DNA from 2 places in the Xanthomonas sp. F4 genome. Region 2 is predicted to be linked to the other one. Evidence: predicted binding sites of a transcription regulator. Region 2 holds the regulator's gene; the other holds the start of a gene.
What was found. The regulator FliA, encoded in region 2, starts transcription of late flagellar genes. The targets are predictions, from matches to a motif close to TAAAGTTTNNCNNNCNNNGGCCGATAA.

Region 1: FHR66_RS12230 (methyl-accepting chemotaxis protein) is a predicted target of FliA. The motif match lies at 1,011-1,037, and genes of this name have one in related genera.

Annotation. Positions count from the first base shown of each region.
Region 1 is NZ_JAASQX010000002.1:985,315-988,719, reverse strand. Features, by position in the region: gene FHR66_RS12235 (methyl-accepting chemotaxis protein) at 1-402, shown strand, start outside; gene FHR66_RS12230 (methyl-accepting chemotaxis protein) at 1,204-3,405, shown strand, end outside.
Region 2 is NZ_JAASQX010000002.1:97,098-100,502, reverse strand. Features, by position in the region: gene flhF (flagellar biosynthesis protein FlhF) at 1-34, shown strand, start outside; gene FHR66_RS08340 (MinD/ParA family ATP-binding protein) at 21-905, shown strand; gene FHR66_RS08335 (RNA polymerase sigma factor FliA) at 902-1,651, shown strand; gene cheY (chemotaxis response regulator CheY) at 1,671-2,063, shown strand; gene FHR66_RS08325 (protein phosphatase CheZ) at 2,064-2,672, shown strand; gene FHR66_RS08320 (chemotaxis protein CheA) at 2,677-3,405, shown strand, end outside.

The DNA of each region.
Region 1 (3,405 bases), 890 kb from region 2:
ATGACCGAGATCGTGACCTCGGTGCAGCGCGTCACCGACATCATGGGCGAGATCTCGGCTGCGTCGCAGGAGCAGTCGGCCGGCATCGAACAGGTCAACCAGACCGTGACGCAGATGGACGAGAGCACACAGCAGAACGCGGCGTTGGTGGAAGAGGCCAGTGCGGCGGCGCGCTCGATGGAGCAGCAGGCGGTGGAACTGAGCCAGGCGGTGGCGCTGTTCAAGCTGGACGCCTCGGCGGCCGCGCCGTTGGTGCACGCACCGCGTCATCACGCCAACGCGGCACCCGCAGGCAAGCGCAGTGTCCGTCCGGTGGTGGCGAATGCCGCACCGGCGCGGCGTGCGGCGCAGCCCGCCGCGGCGCTGGCGTTGGCTTCGGACAAGGATTGGCAGGAGTTCTGATCCAGAGGTTGTGCTGCATCGGGCGGCGTGGCGCAACGCGCCGCCCGCTCCACACGGCCGGCAGCCATGCTGCTGCCGGCGCCACGGCGCGCTGATCCAGGCGTTTGCTGTTGCAGTCGATGATGCCGTGCCTGCAGGGGCGCGGCGCCTGCGCTCCTGACAAAGCCGCACCCCACGTGCGCGCGGCACCGTGTGCCGCCCTCAACACCGCCACGCTCACGCGGACGTATCGCCGCATAGCGCGTTGCTGACCTGCGTCATGTTCGCCGCTGCCGCGTGCGTGCGCTTTCGTGCAAAGGGGCATGTGCCGCTTGCACGACCGTATCCGCGCGTCATCGCATGCCCCATCTCTTCCTGTCGATGCTGCGACGCGACTGTGATCGCACTTCTTGTCGGCGTCGCGCGCGTTTGGCATGCCTGCACCGCGGCCAACGGAAAATTTTTCCACCTCGCGCCCTTTCATCGAAAGCAAGTGCCATGCCGGCATTTGTAACCCTGCATGCACGCATCTTTCACGCAAAACGGCCGATCCGGCCGCTGCGCGAATGCGCCTTCGACACATCCGTCATCTGCCTGAGGCTGTTCAATAAATTTTCCGCAATCGCCTCTCAAGTCTCTCCGCGGGAAGCCGTTACACCGCCCGCACATTGAGCGGGAAGCGTCATCAAGCGTTTGATTCAGAACGCTTTTTCACGCTCTCTTCATCCCGGTTCCATTCGGACGCACGCACCGGCGGCTGGTCGGCGCGCGTGGTCCCGGCCGCTCCATTGCCCCAGCCATTCCCCCAAATAGGCCTCTTCCATGATTGCATTCCTTCAGCGCTACAACGTTGGCGCCCGGCTCGCCACCGCATTCGGCATCCTCATCCTGCTGTCCTCGGCCCTGGTCGTTGCCGGGCTGCTGACCCTGTTCCAGGCACGCGAACGGCTGGACGGCATCGTCAACCGCAACATCGCCGCCATCCGCGCGTCCAGCGACATGCTCAACGCCAGTTCGGTCGTGGCCATGAATGTCCGCAACATCGTGTTGCCGACCTCGCAGGAAGACAACATCCGCTTCGCCAAGGTCATCGCCGAGCAGCGTGCGCGCTACCAGGAAGCGCGCAAGCGGGCGGGCGCCATTCCGAGCGGCGCGCAGAGCCAGGCCGTGCTGGAGGAGGTCGACCGCACTCGGGAGAAGACCGTCGACGTCAATAATCGCGTCATCGATCTGGGCATGCACGACAAGCCGGATGAGGCACTGGCCCTGCTGATGGAACAGTCCGCGCCGCTGACGCAGAAATGGCAGGACGCCATCGCCCGCTATGCCGATCTACAGGCCACCCGCAGCAGCGAAGCCTACGCGGACGCGACGGCCGCGATGACGCGTGGGCGCGCCATGCTCATCGCCGGCGGCCTGGCGGTGGTGCTGGTCAGCAGCGTGCTGGCGTGGCTGATCACTCGCAGCCTCACGCTGCCGTTGGCCCGCGCCACCCGCGCCGCCGAAGCCATCGCCGACGGCCGCCTGGACAACGACGTGATCACCGAGGCACGCGACGAGCCCGGTCGCCTGTTGCTGGCGATGGGACGCATGCAGCACCAGTTGCAACGCTTCTCCAGCGAAACCACGCTGATGATCGAGTTGCACGCCGACAAGGACATCAGTCACCGCATGCCGCAGGACTTCCCCGGCGTCTATGGCGAGCTGAGCAAGGGCATCAACACCATGATGTTCGAGCACCTGGACGCCATCGTCGAGGCGGTCGAGATCCTCAACCAATACGCCAACGGCGACCTGCGCCGCGACGCCCGGCGCCTGCCCGGCAGCCGTGCGGTGCTGCACGAATCGATGGACGCGGCCAAGGCCAGCCTGCTGGCGATCAACACCGAGATCAAGCGCCTGGCCGCCGCGGCCGCCGCCGGCGACTTCAGCGCCCGTGGCGATGCCGCCCACTTCCAGTACGACTTCCGGCTGATGGTGCAGGACCTCAACGCGATGATGGAGGTCAGTGACCGCAACCTGGGCAAGCTGTCGGCGTTGCTGCAGGCCATTGCCGCGGGCGACCTGACTGCGCGCATGGACGGCGAGTTCCATGGCGTGTTTGCGACCATGCGCGACGACGCCAACGCCACCGCCGACCAGTTGACCGGCATCGTCGGCCGCATCCAGAGCGCGGCGGTCAGCATCAATGCCGCCGCCAGCGAGATCGCCACCGGCAACGACGACCTGTCGCGCCGCACCGAGCAGCAGGCCGCCAGTCTCGAGGAAACCGCGGCGTCGATGGAAGAGTTGACCTCCACCGTCAGGCAGAACGCCGAGCATGCGCGCCAGGCCAACCAGCTCGCCAGCGGCGCGGCGTCGGTCGCCTCGCAGGGCGGGGCGGTGGTGGGTCAGGTGGTCGCCACCATGAGCGGCATCGAAGCGTCGTCGAAGAAGATCGCCGACATCATCGGGGTCATCGACGGCATCGCCTTCCAGACGAACATCCTGGCGCTCAACGCCGCAGTGGAAGCGGCACGTGCGGGCGAGCAGGGCCGCGGCTTTGCCGTGGTCGCAAGCGAAGTGCGCACCCTTGCGCAGCGCTCGGCCAATGCCGCCAAGGAGATCAAGGGCCTGATCGACGACTCGGTGAGCCGCGTCGCCGAAGGCTCGGCGCTGGTCGACCAGGCCGGCAGCACCATGCAGGAGATCGTCGCATCGGTGCAGCGCGTCACCGACATCATGGGCGAGATCTCGGCCGCGTCGCAGGAACAGTCCGCCGGCATCGAACAGGTCAACCAGACCGTGACGCAGATGGACGAGAGCACGCAGCAGAACGCGGCGCTGGTGGAAGAAGCCACGGCGGCCGCACGTTCGATGGAGCAGCAATCGGTGGAGCTGGCCCAGGCGGTGGCGCTGTTCAAACTGGAGGGCGCGCCCGTGGCAACGTCGTCGCCAGCGCAGTCGCCACGCGGCAGGAGCGTGACGCCTGTGGCCACGCGCAGCCCGCGCCCGCTGGCTGCGGCAGCGGCTGCCCCGGCACGA
Region 2 (3,405 bases):
CTGTACTCCGGAGCAGACCCATGCCGTCGCGTGACTACGTCAATCTGACCAATGCCTTCCCCCTGTCGGCGACGCGTAGCGAACCGCTGGGTCCGGTGCGCACCATCGCCGTGACCGGCGGCAAGGGCGGCGTGGGCAAGACCAACATCTCGGTCAACCTGTCCATGGCGCTGGCCGACATGGGCAAGCGCACCCTGCTGCTGGACGCCGACCTCGGCCTGGCCAACGTCGACGTGCTGCTGGGGCTGACGCCCAAGTTCACCGTGGCCGACCTGGTCGCCGGGCGCTGCACCCTCGAAGAAGTGCTGATCGACATGCCCAACGGGCTGATGGTGGTGCCCGCCGCCTCCGGCCGCCGTTACATGGCCGAGCTGCCGCCGGCCCAGCACGTGGGCCTGGTCAACGTGTTCTCCGAGCTGCAGCGCGAGCTGGACGTGATGATCGTCGACACCGCCGCCGGCATCACCGACAGCGTGCTGACCTTCTGCCAGGCCGCGCAGGACGCGGTGGTGGTGGTCTGCGACGAGCCGGCCTCGATCACCGACGCCTACGCCCTGATCAAGGTCCTCTCGCGCGAGCGCGGCGTGGACCGGGTGCAGATCGTCGCCAACATGGTGCGCGACCTCAACGAAGGCCGCCTGCTGTACGACAAGCTGAGCCGGGTCTGCGAGAAGTTCCTCGGCGACGTGTCGCTGAACTACCTGGGCTGCGTGCCGCAGGACGACTGGCTGCGCCTGTCGGTGCAGCGCCAGCAGCCGGTGGTCAAGGCCTACCCGTCCAGCCCGTCGGCGCAGGCGATCTCCGAGATCGCCCGGCGCACCGCGCGCTGGCAGGCGCCGACCGCCCCGCGCGGCAACGTCGAGTTCTTCGTCGAACGCATCATCCAGCGCGGGGTGGCCGCATGAACGCCGCCGCCCACTACCGCGCCGTCCAGCGCAACAGCGCCAACGACTACATCGCCCAGCACTCGGACCTAGTCCGGCGCATCGCCCATCACCTGGCGGCGCGACTGCCGGCCAGCGTCGAGATCGACGACCTGATCCAGGCCGGCATGATCGGCCTGATCGAGGCTTCGCGCAGCTACGACGCCGAACAGGGCGCCTCGTTCGAGACCTACGCCTCGATCCGCATCCGCGGCTCGATGATCGACGAGATCCGCCGCGGCGACTGGGTGCCGCGCTCGGTGCACCGCCGCGCCCGCGACGCCGCCTCGGCGATCCGCAAGATCGAACAGAGCACCGGCCGCGCCGCCGCCGCCAACGAAGTGGCCGCGGCGATGGACATGCCGCTTCCCGAATACCTGCGTTTGATGGAAGATGCCGCCCGCGGCCAGGTGCTGAGCCTGGAGTCGCGCATCGAGGACCATGGCGAGCTGGATACCATCGCCAAGGGCGGACCCAATCCGCAGCAGATGCTCGAGCGCAGCGAATTCGGCCGCGAGCTGGGCAAGGCCATTGCGCAGTTGCCCGAACGCGAGCAGTTGGTGCTGTCGCTGTACTACGAGCAGGAATTGAACCTCAAGGAAATCGGCGCGGTACTCGGGGTCAGCGAGTCGCGCGTGTGTCAGATCCATGGCCAGGCCACGGTACGGTTGCGCGGACGCCTGAAGGCGTTCGGTGTCGCCGATGCCGGTCTGGAAGACGAAGAATAGGAACCCTTAGGAGTCAGTGGTGAACAAGAACATGCGGATTTTGATCGTGGACGATTTCTCGACGATGCGGCGCATCGTCAAGAATCTGCTCGGCGATCTGGGCTTCACCAACACCGCCGAGGCCGAAGACGGCAACAGCGCCCTGGCCGCGCTGCGCTCGGCACCGTTCGAGTTCGTGGTCACCGACTGGAACATGCCCGGCATGACCGGCATCGATCTGCTGCGCAACATCCGCGCCGACGACAAGCTCAAGCACCTGCCGGTGCTGATGGTCACCGCCGAGGCCAAGCGCGAGCAGATCATCGAGGCCGCGCAGTGCGGCGTGAACGGCTACATCATCAAGCCGTTCACCGCGCAGACGCTGCAGGAGAAGCTGGGCAAGATCTTCGAACGCCTGGGAGCGACCGCCTAAATGGAAGCCACCGCCGAACGTACCGCCCTGATCGAACGCCTGCAAGGCGCGCTGGACGCGCTGGAGAACGGCGACGAGGCCGGCTGGCGCAGGGAGATCGACACCCTCGCCGCCTGGCGCACGCGGCCGATGATGCAGGGCCTGAGCCGGCTCGCGCGCGATCTGGGTCAGGCGCTCGGCGAACTGCCGGTGGTGCCCAGCGAGGCCGGCGAGCTGGACGACGCCTGCTCGCGTCTGGACCACGTGGTGGAGATGACCGAACAGGCCAGCCACCGCACCCTGGACCTGGCCGAGGAATGCCGCGCGCTGGCCAACCAGCTCGCCGCCGGCGGCCTCAGCGGCGACCAGGGCGAGATCCTCGACAAGATCCGCCACAACCTCACCGAAATGGCGCTGGCGCAGAGCTTCCAGGACCTGACCGGGCAGATCATCCGCCGCGTCGCCGGCATCGTGCGCCGCGTGCACGAAGGCTTCGGCGCGCTGGGGCTGCCGCCGAAGGAAGAACGCAAACCCGACGGCAGCCTGGCCGGCCCGGCCCTGCCCGGTCTGGACCGCCACGGCGTGTCGCAGAACGACGCCGACGACCTGCTGTCCGGACTGGGACTGTAATGCCATGAGCGCCGTACCCGACGACATCGCTGCCGACTTCATCATCGAGGCCCAGGAGATCCTGGACCGGCTCGGCGAGCAGTTGGTGTCGCTGGAGCAGGCGCCCGAGGACAGCGGCCAGCTCAACGCCGTGTTCCGCGGATTCCACACGCTCAAGGGCGGCGCCGGCTTCCTGGCGATCAACGCCATGGTCGAACTGTGCCACGCCGCGGAGGAAACCCTGGGCATGGCCCGCGCCGGCCAGGCCACCCTGCAGGCGCGGCACTTCGACGCCGCGCAGCAGTCGCTGGACTACCTGCAGTCGATGCTCGACGCCTTCGGCAGCGGCCAGGAGCCACCGCGTGCGCCGCCGGAACTGATCGCGCAGTTCGACGCGCACGGCGACGCCGCCCCGGCCCCGGCCCCGGCCAAGAGCGCCGCGCCGGCACCCGCCCCCGCAGCGGCCACCGCCGCGGCCGCGGGGGATCTGATCAGCGACGACGAATTCGAAGCGCTGCTGGACCAGTTGCACGGCGATGCGCCGCCGACGGCCACGCCGCAGGCGCTGCAGCCGGCGCCGCGCGCGCCCAGCGCCGCGCCCAAGGCCGCGGCCGCCCCGGCCAAGGCCGCCGAACCCGAACACACCGTGCGTGTGGACACCAAGCGCCTGGACGCGATCGTCAACCTGATCGGCGAACTGGTGCTCTCGCGCAACCGACTCAAGACCCTGCGCGTGCGCCTGCGCGACGAGGAA